DNA from 3 places in the Bacterioplanoides sp. SCSIO 12839 genome. Region 2 is predicted to be linked to each of the others. Evidence: predicted binding sites of a transcription regulator. Region 2 holds the regulator's gene; each other region holds the start of a gene.

Region 1 (7,491 bases), 370 kb from region 2:
AAGATATTATGACCACCGAGGTGTTAACCGCCTACGAAGGATGGTCTGTTAAACGCTTATCGGATTTTTTAGTCAAACACCGTATATCCGGTGTGCCGGTCATCTCCAGTGATCACTCCCTGGTGGGGGTCGTCAGTAGCTCGGATATCATTCACTTTGATAGTCAGAGCCAGCAGCAAAAGAAAGAAATGGTTCGGGATGTTTATATCGAATTTTCTGGTATGAAGTACAGCGAATCGGATGTTGAAGCATTGGCAAAAAAAGCCGATGAAAACTGCACCGTTAATCAGGTAATGACGCCACATGTGATTAAGGTTGAAGAAACAGCCGAGGTGAATGACGTTATTAAACTGATGCTGAAAAGTAAAATTCACCGTGTATTTGTTACCCGGGAAAATGTGATGGTGGGTGTGTTATCAACGTCGAATATTTTACAGGCCCTGGTGGATGCCTGACATCTGAAACGTCAGCCAGGTTGTGAGTAGCCCCGTTTAAACGGGGCTTTTTTATGTCCGCTTCTCTGGCTCCCACGCTCCGCTTTCTAGCTCCCACGCTCCGCTTTCTAGCTCCCACGCTCCGCGTGGTAGCTAAATCACCAGGCTTTAACCTTCGGATTTTCTCAATCAGACAAGACTCCACGCAGAGCGTGGGAGTCAGACAAGCTAAATTTCTTTCTAGCTCCCACGCTCCGCGTGGTAGCTAAACCACCAGGCTTTAACCTTCGGGTTTTCTCAATTCAGACATGACTACCACGCAGAGCGTGGGAGCCAGACGTACCGTTGAAATAAACCAAAAAACCCGCCGAAGCGGGTTTTTTAGTTCATAAGCGAGAGTGAAAGGTTATCTACGGATTGTAGAATTCGCCACTCTTACGCAGGTAGAACCACCAGTTAATAAAGATACACACCCCATAGAATACAGCGAAGCCAATCAGTGCCACTTCAGGCGTGGTTGCCTTAATCTGCTCACCCAGCACTTTTGGAATGTAGAAGGCACCGTAAGCAGCGATGGCAGACGTCCAACCCAGAACCGGCCCCGCCTGTTCTTTGTTAAATACCATCGCAATGGTACGGAAAGTCGAACCGTTACCAATACCAGTGGCTGCGAACAGCGTCAGGAACAGCAGGAAGAAAGGCACAAAGTATTGTTCCGGGTTGGCAGACTGGTAAGCCAGCTGCATGTAGTAAGCCACACCCAAAGCACTACCCACCATCACAACCGAACAGACTTGTGTTACCAGAGCACCACCCACTTTATCAGAGATCCAGCCGCCCAGAGGTCGAATCAGAGCACCAATAAACGGGCCCATCCAGGCATACATCAGCGCACTTGGGCCATTCGGGTTAGCGGTATCGTGAGTCATTACTCCGTCAACCATCAGATGCTGGTAACCGAAGATCACTTTAATCGACAGTGGGAAAGAAGCCGCAAAACCGATAAAAGAACCAAAGGTCATGGTGTAGATCACACTCATTACCCAGGTGTGTTTGTTATTAAAAATCTGATATTGGCGATCCAGCGTCTGGCCAATGGCACCCGGAATACGTTTCAGCAGGAATACGGTAGAAACCACCACAATCACCAGCACGATTTCTTTGGGTATGCCGAAACCAGAGCCATTCACTTTTTCAGGCAATAACAACCACAGACCAAAGGTGGCCGTCAGGAAGCCCACCAGTAACATGCCGCTGATACCAGCAAATGCACCAATCGGAGAAGGAATTTCAGGAGAAACGTGTGGCGCACGGATATTATTCATGCCAAACCAGCCAGCCACCGCCAGCGGAATTAACGCCAATAACCAGACAAAACCGGCGTTGTGAATATAGGTTTCAGAGCCTGCAGGAATTTTACCAATCAGCGTACCTGAGGTGTTTTGCAGAATCATCGGGTCGCCACCAAAGGCAGCAAAAGTCATAAATAACGGCACCAGAATCTGCATGGTAGTCACACCAAAGTTACCTAAACCGGCGTTTAAACCCAAGGCTAAACCCTGCTTCTCTTTGGGGAAGAAGAAGTTGATATTACTCATGGAAGAGGCAAAGTTACCGCCACCAAAACCCGACAGTAACGCCAGTAGCTGGAACACCCACAGCGGCGTATTCTGATCTTGCAGCGCAATACCGGTACCAACCGCCGGAATCATCAATAGCGCGGTGGTAAAGAAAATAACGTTGCGCCCGCCAAACGGACGAATAAAGAAACTGCTGGGAATACGTAAGGTCGCGCCGGTTAAGCCCGCGATAGCCATTAATGTAAACAGCTCAGATTTTTCAAACGGAAAACCAAGGTTCAGCATCTGAACCGTAATAATGCCCCAATATAGCCACACGGCGAAGCCACACAACAAGCTCGGAATCGAAATCCACAGGTTGCGGGTAGCAACACTTTTTCCGGTGGATTCCCAGAAGCTTTTGTCCTCCGGATCCCATTGGCTTATATCGCCGGACTTTGCTCCCTGGGTTGGGGCAACTCCTGCGTTGTTGAGAGAGTCAGACATGAATTTCTCCTCATTGCCTTTTATGAAACTGTGTTTGCCACTATGCGAAGCCGTGTCTGAGCCAGCAATAATTCACAAGAGGTAGAAGAATTGTGGAGATAAAGAGAAAAAAACCTTAAATAATCGTCTGCAATAACTCAGTGGATTAAAAAATACGAAAAAACCGGATTTTTTTCCCCTATGAGAAGTAGGTAATTAAAAGAAAATACCCCAAAAGGGATACCTAAGTTGCTACTTAGGGTAAATCCAGCATACTGGTGGTTTATGTAATACTTGATGCACATCAAGGGTGGATGAAACACGTCTTACCAGCAGCATAAGAGTCGCCATAGGATAGGCAAACACAAAACCAGTCGCGACAGATTTACAGGGGGCAGACTATGTCAGAACAAGCAACAGTGATGATTGTTGATGACCATCCATTGCTACGAAAAGGGTTACGCCAACTGCTTGAAATGGAAGACGAGTTATTACTCGTTGCCGAAGCCCGTAGTGGTATTGAAGCGATTCCATTAGCACTGGAACACGAACCAGACCTGATTATTCTTGATTTAAATATGCCGGATATGAATGGCATCGAAACCCTGGCGAAAATTCGGGAACAATCTCTGGCATCACGCATCGTAGTATATTCCGTTTCCGATCAGGATGAAGATGTGGTCGCAGCGATTACCGGTGGTGCTGATGGTTATCTGCTGAAAGATATGGAACCAGAAGATGTGGTCGAAAAAATTAAACAGGCAGTGCTTGGCAAAATGGTGATCAGCGATCGCCTGACTGAAGTGCTGGCCACGGCATTACGCCACCCACAGAAAAACGATTCCAACCTGTACGATACCCTGACCACCCGCGAGCAGGAAATCCTGCAATTAATCGCCAAAGGCATGAGCAATAAACTGATTGCCCGTGAGCTGAATATCAGCGACGGAACCGTTAAAGTACACGTAAAACATCTGCTGAAAAAAATGAACCTGCGCAGCCGTGTTGAAGCCGCCGTGTGGGTCGTTAATCAGAAGCAGGTAGGTAAATAACAACCGTCTTGAATGAGTGACCGTTTGTATGAATGACTGCTGTAGCGCTCCCGGCCTGACGCCTCTGGATCAGGCATTGGAGCAATTATTAGCCAACCTGAAGCCGGTTACCGAAACCGAAACAATCAGCCTTGAGCAGGCTCTTGGGCGGGTGATTGCCCAACCCGTCACCAGCCAGTTAAATGTTCCACCGGCCGATAACTCGGCAATGGACGGTTATGCCCTGCGCAGTGCTGATGGCCAGGAAGGCGCTCAGTTAACCCTGATTGGAAAATCCTTTGCGGGTCACCCATTTGATGGCGAAGTGGGCCCGGGCGAGTGTGTACGCATAATGACGGGCGCTGAGATCCCGGCGGGTGCTGACAGTGTGATTATGCAAGAGCAGGTCAGCCGGGATGATCAGAATAACGCCCTGATCACGTTACAGCGCGCAGTATCGACTGGCAGCCATGTTCGTACGGCGGGTGAAGATATTGCTACCGGGCAAACGGTATTTGAGCCAGGCCGAAAACTGCGTGCTGCTGATCTCGGCTTATTGGCCAGCCTGGGCATCAGCGACATTAACGTTAAACGGCGTTTGCGGGTAGCGGTATTGTCGACCGGTGACGAGCTGAAAAAGCCAGGCGAAGCGTTAGGGCCGGGCCAGTTCTACGAAAGTAACGGTTACACCATTTCCGCGGTGTTGGAAAAGCTGAACACAGAAATTACCAACTTCGGCATTTTGGCGGATGATCTGGAAACACTGCGCTCTGCGTTCCGTCAGGCGGATGAAGTGGCCGACGTGGTGATTACCTCCGGTGGCGTTTCAGTTGGTGAAGCCGATTTTGTCAAAGACGTATTGGATGAGTTGGGTGAAATTGCCTTTTGGAAATTGGCGATAAAACCGGGTAAACCGTTTGCCTTTGGCTTTTTACCCAACAGTGTCTTTATCGGCTTGCCGGGCAACCCGGTATCCGCGCTGGTGACCATGCATCAACTGGCGGTACCAATGCTGACCAAGATCAGTGGCCAGGATGCAGTTAAACCGCTGCGTATTGCAGCCAAGGCAGGCTGCAGTATTAAAAAAGCACCGGGCCGGACGGACTTTCAGCGTGGGGTTTATCAAACCGACGAGCAGGGCAATATGACGGTGGTGACTACTGGTAGCCAGGGCTCCGGTATGTTGACCTCTATGAATATGGCCAACTGCTACATCATTCTTGAGCAGCAGCGCGGCACGGTTGAGGTGGGCGAGACTGTGATTGTGGAGCCGTTTGATAGCATTGTGAGCTGATTCGTTAATCAGCCGTTAAATACTAACAACAGTAAAAAGCCATTGTGGTGTGCTACTCGGGACAAAGCACGGCGCAATGGCTTTTTTGTATCTGGCGACCTTGTTTGATGTGATTGTTGGTGATATTTTTCGTAACAGATAAAAATGTAGGTTATAGGGCGCGTCAGAGTTTGTGGCTGTGCCCGCCTGCGAAGGGAATATTCTGCCAGGAAGGTTTCAATCGAAATCAGTTTTATATCCGAGTGTGAGAAGAGTCTCTTCAACCTTGCAAGATGTTGTAGCTTGCAAGGTAGGTGATCAAGCAAGGGCGTACTATTAAAATGCTAGGGCTCAGCCACAATCGAATAATGGATTATGATTAATATAGGAACAACGGACTTTTACTTAAACGTTACAAGCCTTCCTGTGGAAGAGTTTGAGTCATATTCGACTGAGTTATTCGATGAGTGGGAAGATTATGTTAGTAATGTCTTAAAGCTTCCTGATTATTACTTAGCGCTTGATGTTCAAGAGGGCTCTATTAGCGCTAAGAGCAAAATTCTTGTTAGCGCCACCGCTCTATGTGGCTTTCTTGCCTCTTACGGCTCAATATCTTCCGGGGTTAAAAATTTATACTCTGATGTTAGTGCTATTGGAAATTACCTCGGAGATAGGGCAGCAGCTCCATTCCCTGATTCTATTGAAAAACCTAAAGTTCGCAAACGTGGGGAGGCTCTTGCCAAGCTTGAATCTCTTTTTGTTAGGGTTGGGAATGGCTCAATATCAGTTGATGAGGCAATGACGTTAGCTGAAAAGGTATTGGGTGAAGATGTTGAGGAAGTTCCCGGATTTATGGAAGAGTTGCGAGGCTCGCTAGAGGATACGCCTTCTCAAATGAAGCTCCCTATCGAAGAGATGGAATTTCAACCAGACCCTCAGGAAAAGGAAGGCGATAGAAAACCGAGCAGCCCAAAACCGAAAACCCCAATTATTCGGCCTGACCAGTATAGGGTTGAAATTTGGAAGGAATCTAAAAAAGGTAAAAGAAATGTTCGCGTCCGTAAAATCTAGCCCTAAAAAGCACATGTTGTCGCCGCTATCGCGTCTGGGACGTTAAATGTACAAGGAGATTCGAGTGCAATCTAAGATCCCATTACCAACAGACAATATATACAAGTTCTATGCTCTATTAGGTTTAGTGATATCGCTTACGACAGCAATTATGTTTTTCATACGCCATGAGCATTACAACACTATGGCATTTGAACGTTATATACCAATGGAAACTATTAATGCTAAAAAATATTTAAACTAAGATGAAAATCTCGAATTGTTCTTGTATGAGAAAAAATCAGAAATCGACAGGTCCAATAAAGATCTTGAGCTTAGTATTTATTTTTTTGCTTTTTCTTCTTTGGCGGTGGTTTCACGTTCTATGGTTTCTACCACTGGCACACTAAAATTCAGCCCAAGCAAGATAAGATATTAGATCTACAAATACAGAAATATGAGGATGATGTGAAAGCATTTAACAAGCAATTGCATCGGACTCGTTACACTCGTTGAACTGGGCGTTATGCCACCAGAAATTGATAAGAGTTATTCATGGATAAAACGTATTCTTTAAAGTTGCCGAACTCAGATGGCTCTCATCAAGAGATCGTAACTAACCGAAGTCTTCTATTTATTGGCGCCAATGGCTCAGGAAAAACCCGACTTGGTACATGGATAGAAATGGAGTCTCCGCAAAAGAACAATGTTCATCGTATCTCGGCACAAAAATCACTTACGATGCCTGATAATACGACCCCAACGTCAATAGAGAGAGCAGAAAAAGACCTTCTTTGTGGCTACGCAGAAGCCCCTGAAGAACAAATGTGGAATTATAAGCAAGGCCATAAATGGCATAGCAAGCCGGCAATATCGCTACTAAATGACTATCAGAAGCTGATGGTCTACCTTTTTTCGGATCACACCGAAGAGAGTGCAAAGTATCTAGCCGCGTCTAAAACCTCCAATGAAAAAGTTATCCCGCCGACCACTAAGTTAGATTTAGTTAAGCAAGTTTGGGAGAAAATTCTTCCTCATAGAGAATTGGTTCTAGGAGGTCTTAGAATTCAAACAAGGGTTAAGGATGGCTCATCTAAGATATATAACTCATCTGAAATGAGTGATGGTGAGAGGGTGATCTTCTATCTTGTTGGTCAGTGTTTAGCTGCGCCTAACGATGGAATCATTGTTGTAGATGAGCCAGAAATCCATCTACATAAATCTGTACAAGCTCCACTATGGCGAGAAATCGAAAGCTTAAGACCAGATTGCTTGTTTGTTTACATGACTCACGATGTTGATTTTGCGGTATCGCTTCATGAATCTAAAAAGATTTGGCTAAAAGCTTATGATGGTAAAAAGTGGGTTTGGGAGGCTGTTGAAGAGGTCTCTGGTCTACCAGAGACGTTGTTAGTGGAAGTTCTGGGGAGTAGGAAGCCAGTAGTTTTTGTTGAAGGGGAAAATGGTAGTTATGATACATCTCTCTATCGTGCTGTTTTGCCTAATCACCTTGTAATCCCAAGTGGATCTTGCACTCAGGTTATCCAAGCAGTGAAAGCTCTCCAGTCTAGTAATCAACTTCACCACTTATCTGTCACCGGAATAATAGATCGGGACCGTAGAGTGCAAGAAGAACTGCAATCGCTAGAGCAATCTGG
Region 2 (7,491 bases):
TCTGCAGGAGTCGATTAAACAGGATCTGGGTCTGAGTGATTCTCAGCTGGGGTTGTTAACCGGCATCGCCTTCGCCGCTTTTTACGTGATTATGGGGATTCCCGTTGCCCGTTTGGCGGATCGTTGGGTACGCCGCAGCATCATGAGTATTGCCACGGGCACCTGGAGCCTGATGACCGTGTTGTGTGGCATGGCGCAAAACTTTCCGCAGTTATTATTAGCCCGTATTGGCGTGGGTGTAGGTGAGTCCGGTTGCAGTCCCCCGGCGCACTCGATTATTTCGGATATCTACCCTGCGGAAAAACGCGCTACGGCGTTATCGATTTATTCGGTTGGTCTGAATATTGGTATTTTATTCGGCTTCTTATTAGGTGGCTGGATTAACGAATATTACGGCTGGCGCATGGCCTTTATTATTGTGGGTGTGCCGGGCATTCTGATTGCTCTGTTGCTGCAGTTTACCATTCGTGAACCGGTACGTGGCGCTACGGATGCCATCAAAAGCAGTGGTGAAATGCCATCCTTTATGGCGTCGATGAAAATGATGATGGGCAAAAAAGCCTTCCGTCATGTGGCGATTGGTGCTTCCTGCTTTACCCTGATTGGTTATGGCGGTGCGATCTGGTTTGCGCCTTATATGCTGCGTAATTTTGAAATTCAGACCGGTGAACTGGGTACCTGGCTGGCGTTAGGCAGCGGTATTCTGGGTGGTTTGGGAACACTGGTGGGTGGTTATCTGGCGGATAAAAAAGGTCGTCATGATCGTCGCTGGTACACTTGGATTCCAACGGCAGCTGTGATCATTACGTTGCCTTTTTTGTACTTAACCTACACGCTGGATTCCATGTATCTGGTACTGAGCCTGTTTATGGTGCCAGCAATGATGGCGACGGTATTTATGGGGCCAAGTATTGCGATGGTGCAGGGTATGGTTGAAGCCAGAATGCGCGCCTTAGCATCGGCTGTGTTGTTCTTTACCACCAATATTATTGGTTTAGGTTTAGGGCCATTCCTGATTGGTATTGGCAGTGACATGCTGAGTGATGACTTTGGTACCCGCTCGGTTGGCTATTCGGTATTGATCGTATCCTTTGTCGCTGCGGCGGTGGGTATCTGGCAGTTTACCCGTGCCAGTCGCCATATTAATGAAGATATGCAGGCGGCACACACGAGCTGATTCGTCTGTTTTCCCTGCGTGGCTGACGCGATTTTATCGTGTCAGCCACGTTTGTTTTATGGCTGACTTACTTCAGGCTCACTTCAAAGTCTGGTTTAAATCTGTCTGCTGCCAATGTTCAAAGCTGTTATTGATACTCTCACCCTGATTCAGACGCTGCCGCTGTTGCCGGTAAGTGTCACTGGCTTGTGGTGTACAAGCGCTGTCCATAAATCCTACTTCATCCATTTTGATCGCCTGAGCAAAGTCCAGGCTGCGACCCCGGTTAATATTTCGTTTGATATAACTTAACGATAACGGGCTGCGTAAACAGAGCTGTTGCGCCAATTGATAACATTCCTGCTCCAGCGCATCTTCGTCACAGGCTTTATAAATGAGTCCGAGTTGTTCGGCTTCGTCGGCTTTCAACCGGGTTCCCAGCATGGATAACTCCATGGCTTTTGCGGTACCGGTTAAACGTGCCAGGTGATGCATGCCACCGGAGCCGGGAATCAGACCAATCAGCGATTCGATTTGGCCTAAATGGTATTCTCCACGGGCCATTAAGCGGAAGTCACAAGCTAATGCCAGCTCCATTCCATAACCCTGAGTGTTACCAGCCAACATAGCAATCACCGGTTTACGGCTCTGTCTTAAGCGTAATAAAAACCGATTCACCCGGGCGTAGGTGATGGTGCCCTGCAGTAAGGTATTGTGCGTGGCTTTATCCAATATGCGCTGAGTACTGGCCCTGTGATCAAGCCGAATTAGCTGACGCGACAGCGCCATCGACAGCCGAAGTGTTGCCGGAAACAACCGTTTCAGCCAAGGCTTGAGTTTCATCGGCAGTTCCAGCACCTGATTGATTTCATCCAGTGAGTAGTGGGTAATAAAATAACCCGGCTGCTGATTTTTAAGAACGATGGCACGTACTTGAGGATCATCTTCTGCCTTGAGAAAAGCGTGTTGAATCTGCTCCAGCAATTCAACCGTCATGTAATGCTGGTCGGGATTGCTAAAGCAAATAGTGGCAATTTGTTGCTCAACTGTCAGGGTTGCCTGGCAACTCATAAACAGGCCTCAGTGGGAATGAATGATTATTATCGGGCTGCATAAAGTACATAAAAAAAGCGCCAGGATACAATCCGGGCGCTTTTGATAAGCTGTTATTCTGGTGAGGCAATAATAAAACGGCTTATTCTTCTTCTGTGGCATGGCCACATTCTTCTTCGGACAATAATCCGGCCATTTCTTTTAACAGATCCAGATCTTGCAGAATAATTTCTTTGCCCTGAGTTTCGATCAGTCCGTTTTTCTGGAAACGAGTAAATACACGGCTGATGGTTTCTACTGCCAGGCCAAGATGGTTACTGATATCAACACGAGACATTGGTAGGCGGAAGTGAGTCGCCGAGAAGCCACGACGGGCATAACGAGTGGAAATATCCATCAAGAAGGAGGCTACACGCTCTTCAGCATTCTTTTTGCTCAGCAGCAGCATCATGTTCTGGTCGTGACGGATTTCAGTACCCATGGTGCGCATCAGCTGCTTACGCAGGTCGGGCAATTCATCGGCCAGTTCATCCAGCTGAGTCAGCGGAATTTCACAGACGGTTGTGGTTTCCAGTGCTTTGGCGGATAACGGATAGTATTCGTTGTTATAGCCAGCCAGGCCAACCAGCTCACTGGCCAGATGGAAACCGGTAATTTGTTCTTCGCCGTTAGAAGCCAAGGTATAGGTCTTTAATGCGCCGGTACGAACGGCAAATACGGATTGAAACGCTTCGCCCTGTTGAAATAACAGCTGGCCTTTCTGAATCGGGCGACCACGACGAATGATATCGTCAAGGCGTTCCATGTCAGTGTCATTCAGTGACAATGGCAGACACAGCGCATTCAGCGAGCAGGTCTGGCAATGAGGTTGAGTGCCACGCAATGGGGTTGATACAGAGGATGGTTTCATAAATAAAGCCTGCAACGATAATCCCATGATGGGACTGCTGTGAAAAACTGGGTCTATGTTCCTAGTGATAGGCTTATCTGTCAAGAACAGGAAGCCAAATAGAAACCAGTGTCCAGAGTCCAAAAATGATGAGCGATAGTCCGGCTAGTTGCCGCGTCAGTTGATGATTTAACCAACGGCTGAGCGTGGCTGTAGCCAGCCCGCCGGCAAATAATGCGGGTAGAGTGCCCAGGCCAAAGGTGGCCATGGTTAAAGCGCCCAGCAATGGATCACCATTAGCGGCTACCCAGCTCAGCGTGCTGTAGATCAGGCCACAAGGCAACCAGCCCCATAACATGCCCAGAGCGATCCGGGAGCGCAGCGATGATTGGGTCATCAGCTTTCCGGCCGAGGGTTGTAAACGCTTCCATAACCCTTGTCCAAGTTGCTCAATGCGGGTTAGCCAGCTGGCCCACCGGGCAACGTAAAGCCCCATCAGTATCAGCATGACGCCGGCGAGTGAGCGCAGCGACAGCATCAGTCCATCGTGTAACTGTTGCAGCCACAGGCCTAAGAATCCGACGATGAGTCCTGCAAAGGTGTAAGACGAAATGCGTCCGATGTTAAACGCCAGCAGGGTGGCAACTTTACTGTGTGTTTCGTTAGCGGCGGCTCCGGTTGCAGCAGCAATGCCACCGCACATGACCAGGCAATGGCTTGCGCCAAATAAGCCCAGCAATAGCGCGGTGATGAGCGAAAGAGGTTCATTCATACTAACGCTCAGTGGTTGTCTGAAGAGTCTTTCGAGGAATCTTTCTGGCGGGGCAAATCGTCGTCGTCATCAAACAGGATTTTATGAGCGGGAGAGTCCATATCATCAAACTGCCCGCTTTTAACGGCCCAAAAGAAAATACCAATCGCAATCGCCAGCAGAAGCAAAGATAAAGGTACCAGAACGTAAATGATATCCATGGCTTATTTCTCCCGGATAAGACGACCAATGCGCGTCAGGCGCAGGGCATTGGTAACAACAATCAATGAACTTAATGACATGCCAATGGCCGCCGCCCAAGGGGGAACCAGTCCGGCGGCAGCAATGGGTAATGCCACCAGATTATACCCCAGTGCCCAGCCAATGTTCTGGCGAATATTGCGGCGGGTAGCCACCGCGCCATCGAGAGCCGCAAGAATCACTTCCAGGCGGCCATTGGTGAGCACCGTATCGGCATTGGTTTTTGCCAAATCAGTGGCTTCGTTCACTGCGAGTGAAATATCGGCACCGGCCAGAACCGGAACATCGTTTATACCGTCACCAGCCATTAAAATGCGCTCACCTTGTTGTTGCCATTGGCTGACTTGCTGCAACTTTTCTTCTGGTGAAACGCCCGTGCGTAATTCATCAATACCCAGTTCGGTGGCAATCCGTTCGCCGGAACCGCTGGGGTCGCCGGTTAATAACGCCGTTTTAATACCACGCTGACGTAACCCAGCTAACAACCGATAGGCGGATTTGCGCAATGAGTCGTTCACCTGAATCCAGCCCAGCGGCTGTTGCTCATCTGCCAGCAATAACCACTGGCCTTCGCTGTCTTCTGGTTGCTGCAGCGGTTGGTTTGAGGTGAAAGCCGGCTGATTTGAGACAAAGGCAAGATGCCCCAGTTTATAACGCTGGCCTGCAATGGTGCCCTGGATGCCCTGAGCCGGAATCTGTTCGATATCGGTGGCACTATTTGCCGGTTCAATCTGCTGAAACGCTCGTGCAATCGGATGAGTCGAATGTTGTTCCAGTGCGGCAGCCAGTTCCAGCACCCCTTGTTCTGTTTGCTGGTTAAGAGGGATGACCTGCTCAATCGACAGTTTCCCCTGAGTCAGGGTGCCGGTTTTATCAAACACAACACGATCAACCTGAGTCAGGGTTTCTAATACATGGCCTTTGCTGATAAGCAATCCGGCTTCGCGTAATGCTGCAGTGGCTGCGGTCAGGGCAGTGGGTGTCGCCAAGGAGAGGGCGCATGGGCAAGTCACCACCAAAACGGATAGCGCAATAAAAAACGCATGATCATCGCCTTGCCAGGCCCAGAAGCCAAACACACTGCCGGAGATCAGTAACACGGCTGCAACAAAATGGCTGGCAACCTTGTCGGCCAGTAAAGCAACCCGTGGTTTTTCCTGTTGGGCACGATCCATCAGACGCATAATCGTTGATAGCTGTGCTTCAGCACCGGTGGCCGTCACTTTCATCTGCATCGGGTTTTCAACGTTGAAGGTGCCGCCGATCAGAGAATCACCAGCAGACTTGGTGATTGGCATGTACTCACCGGTCAGTGCGGCTTCATCCACCGAGCTCTGACCATCCACAACAAGGCCGTCAGCAGGGATGGCGTGGCCGGGTTTCAGGCGCAGAATATCGCCCACCTGAATCTCTTCGCTACTGATGACTTCGTCGTCTTGGCCCGGCACTACCTTTAACGCCACATTTGGCAATAAGGTCATCAGGTTGTTACCGGCTTTGCCCATGCGGTGACGGGCGCGCATTTCCAGAAAACGGCCGAGCAGCAGGAAGAAGGTAAACATACAAACAGAGTCAAAATACACTTCCGGTCCTTGATTGAAGGTACTCCAGATACTCGAGGTAAAGGCCAGAATGATCGCCAGCGAGACCGGCACGTCCATGGTTAAATGGCGGGTTTTCAGATCCCTGATAGTTGCCATAAAGAATGGCTTAGCACTGAATAGCACTACTGGCAAGGTTAACACCATGGCGGCAAAGCGCATAAAAATTTCGTACTGGGTCGCCATACCAACGTACAGCGGCACCGAAATCATCATCACCTGCATCATGCCGATTCCGGCAACGGCCAGACGGCGGATCGCTTGTTTGCTTTCTTTGCTGCGCTGCGCTTCCTGCTCAGTAGCCGAAAACGGCGAAGCACGATAGCCGAGGCGATAGATTGCTTCGACGATGCTGGAAAGTGGAATTTCATCAAAACGCCAGCGAATCACCAGGCGGTGATTCGACATATTTAACACCGCGTTTTCAATGCCACTGAGTTGATTCACCCGATGTTCAATCAACCAGGCACAGGCGGCGCAGCTGATGCCATCAATAATCAGAGTGGCTTCGGCGTAATGGCCGCTCTGACCTTGATCATTCTTGCTCAGGTGAGCAACAAAGCCTTTTTGTAGAGCGGCTGAGTCGTAGAGTTTCAGGGTATCGCGGGCGGTGAGGTCGGTGTCATCGCTGTTAGCAGGGCTGAGTTCCGGCAGTTCAGTGCGATGTTTGTAATAATCTTTCAGGCCGCTGGCGATAATGGTCTCTGCTACGGCTTTACAGCCCGGACAACACATGGGTTGTTGCTGGCCGTCGATTTCGGTAGACCAACGGTCACCTTCGTCGGTTAACTCACCGCAATGAAAGCATGCGGTATTAGGGCCAAAACAAAGCTCTTTGTTTGGCCCGGGATGTGTTTCAGCGCTCGTCATCGATTACTCACTGAGATAAGAAATGATTATTGAGCGTTCAGCTGAATCTCTTTACCCGATTCAATGAATGGGTAAGCGCGTATACGCCAGCCTTGTTCGAGGCTATCAACCCAAATGCGACGACGGCCGGGTAATTCGATATCGTTAACACCTGCATAACTGCCATCCGACATTTGTTGCAGCAGCAGTGTGACATCACGATCTTCCAGTGTTGGATGAATCAAATGCACTTGCAGGGTATTAGGAAATTCATCCAGTAAACCATTCAGTGTCAGGCGCATTTCATCGGCGGTGAATACCGCAGTGGCATTAATCTGATGAGAGCGTGCTTTTTCATCGGCAGCCTGATTTTCGGTGTAGCTGACCCCATCTTTGTAGTAGCTATCACTCACCAGAGAGTCTTTGGTTTTTAATGCAGTTGAGAGCATGATAAAACCCCAGATCACGGCCAGAATCGGAATACCGATGACAATCAGCATCAGGGGTTCCTGATAAAACCGGGTTACTTTCTCTTGATTCTCGGGTTTCATAATTCTCTCAGTCTGAACCTGCATAAAAAAACCGCCCAAGTTTAACGACTTGGGCGGTTTTGCTCTAGGGCTTTGCCCCGACGATTTGCGTTTATTTACTGACGCGGAGCAATGAAGCGGCTTTCTTCACGGGCCACTTCTTCACCGCTCGATTTGCGGGTGACCACAAACTCAATGGTGGTTTTGCTGGTCGCCAGTGGATGCTCAGCCGGATCCAACTCCAGAGTCAGAGCGACTTCTTCCAGATCGTTTACTTCGAGCTCATATTCTGACGGTGCATTGGTGGTCGCTCCGTCGAGGCCCTCCACTTTAAGAACATACGTCTCAGCGGTTTGAGACATGTTCATCAGTTTCAGGTAGTACGAGTTTTTCACGGTATC
Region 3 (7,491 bases), 930 kb from region 2:
ATAACGACGCCACTTTTTTCGCCATGTATTTAGCAAATAATGAATAACTGATCCAACAAAACAAAAACCACACCAGACTGATGAGGTTCATAATGCCGACTTCCTGCTCAATCATTGTCATCATGTATATCAAAGTACCTTTTTTGAATGGGCTCAACTATTGAATGGACTCAACGCACCACAATTCTTCGCGCAGCCTCAATGGCAAAACCACCTCATCATCAACTGCCAAACCCGTCAGCCTCTTAGCTAAAGGAGTTTCGGAACTGACGGCCTGTATCTGCTGATCCAATAAACGACTGCTGCACGGTGTAATCCAGACCAGGCGCTGCATATTCTCTTCATTCATCAGTGTCACCAAGGCTCCGGTTCCGATAACCGCCTCAGCATCAAACTCAGGCGCCAGCCATTTTTCAAGTAAAAGCCTCTCTTGCTGTAATTTCAGTATCCGCTCGGACTGGCCATGCGCCAGATAAGCAGCTTCAAGGCTTAACGTATCGTATTGGTTTTCAGGCTGATTATCTTTATGTGCGGCGGTCTCCTGAGCCTGCCGGGCCGCCTTCAGCGCTTCATCAATTTCCTGATCCAGGCTGGTTAACAAGCTCTTTTTCAAAGCCACCTTATTGATCATACGTACACCACTTACTTCATCAATACGCAATAGTACTTCATCAACTTAAAAAATTATTGCACTATCTGCTGATTGCCTCACAGACAGATCAAACCAGAGAAACCCGTATGAACTCATTAGCCTTCTGCAGCCTCGAACAACGTGATGAACTTACCTGCCTGGAAGTGCGCCATCCTCTGTTTGAAGCCGATTTATTACTTCAGGGCGCTCAACTGATTTCATTCCGCCCAACTCAGGATCCGGATAACTGGTTATGGCTAAGCAACCGGGTGAACTATAAACGCGGAGTGTCACTGCGAGGCGGTATTCCTGTTTGCTGGCCGTGGTTTGGCAATGCTGATAAAAACCCGGTTTCAGTACAACAACATATCGCTCATATTGATCAGGCTCCGACACACGGCTTTGCCCGAACTATTCCCTGGCAAATCAAGGGGATAAAAGAGAGCTGTCATCAGGTTAATGTATGTCTGTTTTTGCCGAATCAAGACAAAAACCAAGATAATCAATCACATTGGAACGGTAACGCAACGCTTGAGGCACATTTTGTTTTTAGCAAGAAAAGCTGCCAAGTATCATTAATCACAACCAATACCTCAACGGCTCCACTCAGCCTGAGCCAGGCATTACATACGTATTTCCCCACACGGGATATCAAGGCTACCCGTGTATATGGCCTGGAAGGCTGCCAGTATGCCGATGCACTAGTCAGTGACCAACAAGGATGGAAGCGATACACGCAGTCAGGGCCAATCAACTTTGCCGCCGAAACCGACCGGATTTATCAGCAAAAAAATAATCGTCTAAGGCTCCAGACACCAGAAGGAATAACTTATCTCACCACCTATGGCAGCCAGTCCTGCATTGTCTGGAATCCATGGATAGAAAAAGCCAGACGACTCAGTCAGTTTGGCCCTGAGGATTATCAAAAGATGGTTTGCATTGAGACCGCCAATGCACTGGATGACGTGGTCACATTAGAGCCAGGCAATCAACATTGTCTGACGCTGATACTCAGCCGCTAACAGCTAAGAAGAATACCATCAGGCGACGTTGCCTTTACGCTGATATAAAAACTGAGCCGTGACCTTATCCATGGTATTCAGGTGCATGATAAACCACTGTGGCACGGTTTCTTCAATAAACTCCAGCGCGGCTTCATCGTCCTGGTGTTTTTCATAATGATCCAACTGCTCACGAAACAGCGCTAAAACCCGCTCATGCTCCTGTTTGTGCATTGGATAAGGAGGGAAATTATTGGCCAGCATCTCAGCTTCTTCATGGGCAAAATGCTCAACACAATGGTTGTATAACTTATTAAGGTGCTTAGCGAACTTGCCTCCCATCAGCAGCTTTTGCTCAGCCTTGTTCAACAGACGAACAAACTCTTCATGCTCACGGTTCATAAATTCCATGGCCACCTGAGGGTAATCCTGAAATTCCATAGTGCACCTGCCTGACTGAAAAACAGCAATTGAAGACAAAATCAAAGCTCGTTAACGAGCCCCGAGAAGGCTGAACATGCTATCACCAACCGACATGCGAACGGAACTCATCGCCCTATCGACCAAGATATAATTTCACGCCTGTTGACAGCACATTGACACATATCAAAGGCTGAACAGCAGCGAGTAATCCAGAAGCACGGCAAGCCAAGTAAGGTGTTATTTACATTGCTGAGCCACATCAACAATGGTTCGGCGTAGCCAACGGTGGGCCTGATGATGCTGCAACAATGGCGACCAGGCCATCTTCAGCTCAAACGGAGGAATAGAAAACGGCGGCTCTTTGACTTGCAGGGAGGAGGATTCAGCCTGCATCTCAGCCACACGACGTGGCAATGTCGCCACCAGGTCATTGTTATGAGCCAGTAACGCCGGCATTTGATAGTGACGAGTGAATACCGAAATTTTACGCTTATGACCCAGCTTAGACAGAGCATTATCGACCCAGCCCAGGCGCACGACTTTCTCCGGATCAATACCAACCCCAGCTCCCATACCGGTTTTGCTTACCCAGATATGTTTACTGGAGAGATAGGCGTTTAAATCGAACTGATCAACCAACGGATGATTTGGGTTCACCAGGCATACAAAGTCATCTTGCCAGAGGGTCATCTGATGAAATGACTGAGGCATATCATCAAAGCGGTTGATGGCCATATCGACCTTACCGGCTTCAACGTCTTTGAAAGTCACATCGGATGGGGTTAATACATCGAGGATGACATCTGGAGCATCATTGCGCAGGCGCTTAACCAACTCAGGAACCAGAGTCGATTCGGCATAATCACTGACCATAATGCGAAACACACGATGGCTGATTTTTGCATCAAAATCTTCCAATGGCTGTAATGCGGCTTCCAGCTCACCCAGCGCTTTGCGAATCATCGGTTGTAATTCCTGCGCCCGCTCGGTCGGTGTCATACCATCGGAAGTACGCACTAGAATGGGGTCAGAAAATAGTTCACGTAAACGGCGCAAACCATTACTCATCGCGGGCTGAGTAATACCCAACTGCTGGGCCGCTTTTGTTACACTGCCTTCTCGCAGCAATACATCCAGATAAACCAACAGGTTCAGATCAATTCGATCCAGGTTCACAGCCAAGCCTCAGAAATCACGAAAGCATTATTGTCGCAGGAATCCAGGCATTCACCAAGTGTATTATTTGCTGCTTTGGTATAAACGAGATAAATCAGCCACCTGACTTTTTCACCGTAAAGCCACGCTTCGTCAGCTCAGCGACCAACAGATCCCGCTGTTCCCCCTGAATCTCAACCACCCCGTCTTTCAAAGCGCCACCGACCCCACATTTCTTTTTGAGGTCCTTGGCCAGAGTTTTCAGCTCAGCCCCTGACAAAGGAATACCTGTTACCAGAGTCACCACTTTGCCACCACGACCTTTAGACTCACGACTGACCCGAACAACACCATCCCCCTCAGGAAGCTGCTCACCTTTACAGGCACACTCCGAAGCCGCCTGACCGCAGCCAGGACAGGTTCTGCCAACCGCCGTGGAATACACAGAGCCACTATTATCAGAATCTGTATTAGCGGAGCCCAGCCCACCCTGTAATAATGCCGATAAATCGACTGGCTGCTTGCTTTGAGTGGTTTTATTGGAAGAGTGCTTATCGTTTGCCATCGTCTTTAGAAGTGTTTGTTTTATCCGAGGATGGCGACGTTACTGATTTCCGCAAGAATGCGCAAATGCTATTCGGGCGCCAAAGCATGAGGGAATGTCAGCTTCACGCAAGTCCCCTCTCCTTTGGTACTGTCAATCTCAAGTGATCCACCATGATTACTCATGACGTTATACGCAACGGTTAACCCCATTCCCATGCCCTGACCCACTTCCTTGCGGGTGTAAAAAGGATTGGTAGCAAACATCAATTCCTCTTCAGACATGCCGACCCCATAATCCTGAATCGTTAAACACATATGCTTGTCTGATGTCATAATGGTGGCGTCAATCACACCGCCATCCGGCATTGCATCGCGGGCATTACGCAGGATTTTTCCTAAAACCATGGTGACCTGACGTGCGTTACACAACAGGTCATCATGCGCACAATCAAAATGTTCAATAATCTGAATGGCATTCGATTCATGCAGTTGGTTTTCCTGAACCGCCGAACGAAATAATGTACTGAGTTGCGTCGCCTGATGGTCATGACTTTCACCGCCAACAAAGGTTTGTAACTCATCAACAATATTCTGAACCCGATTGGTACTCTGCAAACAAGCGGCTAATAAGTCAGCTGAATCTTCACGAATAAAATCAAAATCGACTTGCTTCTTCAGCACCCTGAGTTTTTGCAGAAGTACATCTGGCTGTTCTGAAACCTGAGGGTCTTTGGCTTCAAGTGCGCCAACCACACTCATCAAATCATTGAGATAGTCCGACAACATACTGAGATTGCTGTTCACCACCGCAATCGGGTTATTAATCTCATGCGCCATGCCGCCAGCGAGCTGCCCCAATGCCGCCATATTTTGAGCTTTAACCAACAAATGTTGGGTTTGCTTCAGTTCATCCAGGCTATTTTGCAGCTGCTGATTACTGGTATGTAACGCTTCAGTACGTTGCCGAACCTTCTCTTCCAGTTTTTCATTCAGAAAACGGACTTGTTTTTCTGCCAGATCACGCTGGGTGATTTCATCATCCATGGACGAGAGCAACGCATTCATTTTATTGGTTAGATCATCGAGTTCACTGTTTTTGAGCTGACTTTCGACCGAGAGCGGCAGCTTAACCGGAGACTTAGGGTCAACATCGAGAATGCGTGCCGTTAGTCGTTTGATCGGGCCAGTCAGACGAGAGCGAAATACCATAATCAGTACAAACGCGAGCACAATGTTACGCAACACATCCAACATCAGCGTCAGTCCGGCACGCTGCTCAAACCCCTGATGCAATAAGCGCTCGTCCGCCCAAACAGTCAGCATACCCAATGCTTTCTGCCCGGTTGTATAGGTCTGTGGTTCCATCAGATCTTGCCGAAAAGCCACGATATTCGGATTCTTTACCGCCTCATCGCGTTTTTCCGCAGACCAGCCACTGATGACCCCAAAATCGCTGTTAAGCTCTTGTAATTCCGATGCCACAATGGCTGGGTTTAGCCTCAAACTATCAAGGATGGTCGTCATGGCATGGTTGTCGTAGTTGTACAACGCCAGAGCTGCAGAAGCTTGCTGCCGCGCCAACAAGGCACGAGTCTGCTCAGTAAACCGCTGCCGCTCCCCCACATAGTCAAAACCAATTTGCACAGAGCTGAACGCTACCCCAAGGATAACGCTGAACAACAGCACATAGATGGTCAGACGACTTTCGATGGATTGAAGCTTGGGTTTCAAGTTTTTCCCCGGGCGACTCAGATTTCTCTGAAGTCAGTATAGACAGGCTGCCGCAGCTGCGAATAAAAGATTAATAATAACGCAGGAATATTCATCAAAATGCCGTAGAACAAGGCCACTAACGCTAACTCAGGGCGCTGTAACAAGGTCACCGATATCAACATCGCTGTTCCGGCATTCTGAATCCCGGCTTCAATCGCCAGTGTCCGGCTATAGCAGCGATTGGAGAACATAGCTTGTGTCAGAAAGGCTGACAGCGTCATCACCATCAGACATAACCCTAAACACGCCAAGGTGACGGTCGACCATAATTCAGGCAGACGATTCGCATTGACCCATGCCAAAGTAACCACCAGAGCAAAAAACAACAAAAAGCTCAGCCGGTTCAGCAATGGAGCATGTTGCTCTGTCCAGTCACGAAAGCGTGCGGCCAGCATCATACCCGTCAACAATGGAATAACCGTGACCAGCAGCAGGGGCAAAGCTGCAGCCTTAAAACTCAGAGCCACCGACAGACTGGGTATGGCCAACACATCCGTCATCAACGAAATCCACAAGGGTAATGTCAGCGGAGCCAACAAACTCACAATGGCCGTCAGGGTGACCGATAAAGCCGCATCGCCGCCACTCAGATGACTGATCACATTGGACGTCGCGCCCCCCGGACAAGCTGCCAGGATGATCAATCCTAATGCAACCTCAACCGCAAGATTAAGAACGGCAATCAATAACACGGCGACCAAAGGTAATAAAAACCATTGCAATGCCAGCCCCAAAGCAATCAGCCCGGGTTGTTGCAGTATCCGGCGAAAATGCTCAAGCCGCAGTGACAAACCCATTACCAGCATCATGACGGCCAATGCCAGAGGTAAAACTACCTGAGATAACACTTGAGGGTTGAATAAGACTTGCCCCATGTTCTTTCCTTAAACAATCATAAAATTTCAGCGAATGGTGATTTGGGTACGATCCAACACCTTACGCATCACAAAGCTGGAGTGGACCCCAGAGACCCCTTCAATCCGCGTCAAAGTGCCCAATAAAAATTGCTGAAAATCATCCATATCTTCCACCAGCACTTTAATCACATAATCAGCCGTCTGGCCAGTGATCAGATAACACTCCAATACCGAAGGGCAATCGCGCAATATTTGCTCGAAGTTCTCAAACCGGTCCGGGGTATGGCGATCCATACTGACGTTAATCAGCGCCATCAGGTTCAATCCTAAACGTCGGGCATCCAGATGAGCGCGATAGCCCTGAATCAGGCCACTCTCCTCCAGCGCTTTGACCCTCCGGGAACAAGGCGATGGCGATAATCCAACCTTATCAGCCAGATCCAGATTACTCAGACTGCCGTCCTGCTGTAGCAACTCAAGAATGCGCTTATCCGTTCGATCCAGCTCAATTTTGTCGAAAGTTTCTTTATTCAAAACAATAAAAGCTCACAAAAAAACAATTATGAGCAATATATCTCCTCAAGAAGGCTTTTTCTATAGACACTTTGCAAACTCATTCCAACCCGGCTTTTTTATACTGGTGATATTCAAACGTTATCGTTATTTCAGGAAATTTCATGTCTGCTGCGCCTTTTAATCACGCCAAATACCGCCCTTTTCCGGCTATTCAGAAAACGAATCGCCGCTGGCCGTCACAAACCATTCAGCAGGCGCCAGCCTGGTGCTCGGTGGATCTGCGTGATGGTAATCAGGCCTTAATTGAGCCCATGACCGTCGAGCAGAAACAGCGTATGTGGCGCTTACTGGTAAACATGGGCTTTAAAGAAATTGAAGTGGGTTTTCCTGCAGCCTCACAGCCGGATTTTGATTTTGTCCGCTGGTTAATCGAGGCCAATCAGATTCCGGAAGATGTCACCATTCAGGTATTAGTACAGGCGCGTGATGAGTTGATTGAGCGCACCTTTGAAGCGGTGGCCGGAGCCCGCCGGGTGGTGGTTCACGTTTATAATTCCACCTCTCCGGTACAACGTGACAAGGTCTTCGC

The links. Region 2 encodes FNR, which switches genes on or off when oxygen is low (the NO sensors DNR and NnrR bind a similar motif). Its sites were predicted from a motif close to TTGATNTANATCAA; they were not measured.
Region 1: a site for FNR is predicted at 2,774-2,787, ahead of narL (two-component system response regulator NarL). Genes of this name have one in related genera too.
Region 3: a site for FNR is predicted at 2,229-2,242, ahead of KFF03_RS11230 (bacteriohemerythrin). Genes of this name have one in related genera too.

The regions. Positions count from the first base shown of each region.
Region 1 covers NZ_CP073745.1:1,126,412-1,133,902, forward strand. The annotation lists gene KFF03_RS05265 (CBS domain-containing protein) at 1-455, shown strand, start outside; gene KFF03_RS05270 (MFS transporter) at 845-2,500, opposite strand; gene narL (two-component system response regulator NarL) at 2,881-3,531, shown strand; gene moeA (molybdopterin molybdotransferase MoeA) at 3,560-4,804, shown strand; gene KFF03_RS05285 (hypothetical protein) at 5,159-5,854, shown strand; gene KFF03_RS05290 (DUF4435 domain-containing protein) at 6,389-7,491, shown strand, end outside.
Region 2 covers NZ_CP073745.1:1,498,803-1,506,293, forward strand. The annotation lists gene KFF03_RS07000 (MFS transporter) at 1-1,177, shown strand, start outside; gene KFF03_RS07005 (enoyl-CoA hydratase/isomerase family protein) at 1,256-2,227, opposite strand; gene fnr (fumarate/nitrate reduction transcriptional regulator Fnr) at 2,352-3,119, opposite strand; gene KFF03_RS07015 (sulfite exporter TauE/SafE family protein) at 3,193-3,870, opposite strand; gene ccoS (cbb3-type cytochrome oxidase assembly protein CcoS) at 3,879-4,070, opposite strand; gene KFF03_RS07025 (heavy metal translocating P-type ATPase) at 4,074-6,581, opposite strand; gene KFF03_RS07030 (FixH family protein) at 6,608-7,111, opposite strand; gene ccoG (cytochrome c oxidase accessory protein CcoG) at 7,207-7,491, opposite strand, start outside.
Region 3 covers NZ_CP073745.1:2,433,365-2,440,855, forward strand. The annotation lists gene KFF03_RS11215 (DUF599 domain-containing protein) at 1-124, opposite strand, end outside; gene KFF03_RS11220 (GreA/GreB family elongation factor) at 158-631, opposite strand; gene KFF03_RS11225 (D-hexose-6-phosphate mutarotase) at 739-1,653, shown strand; gene KFF03_RS11230 (bacteriohemerythrin) at 1,672-2,073, opposite strand; gene KFF03_RS11235 (LysR family transcriptional regulator) at 2,293-3,231, opposite strand; gene KFF03_RS11240 (translation initiation factor Sui1) at 3,326-3,775, opposite strand; gene KFF03_RS11245 (sensor histidine kinase) at 3,844-5,487, opposite strand; gene KFF03_RS11250 (bile acid:sodium symporter family protein) at 5,505-6,404, opposite strand; gene KFF03_RS11255 (Lrp/AsnC family transcriptional regulator) at 6,432-6,920, opposite strand; gene leuA (2-isopropylmalate synthase) at 7,064-7,491, shown strand, end outside.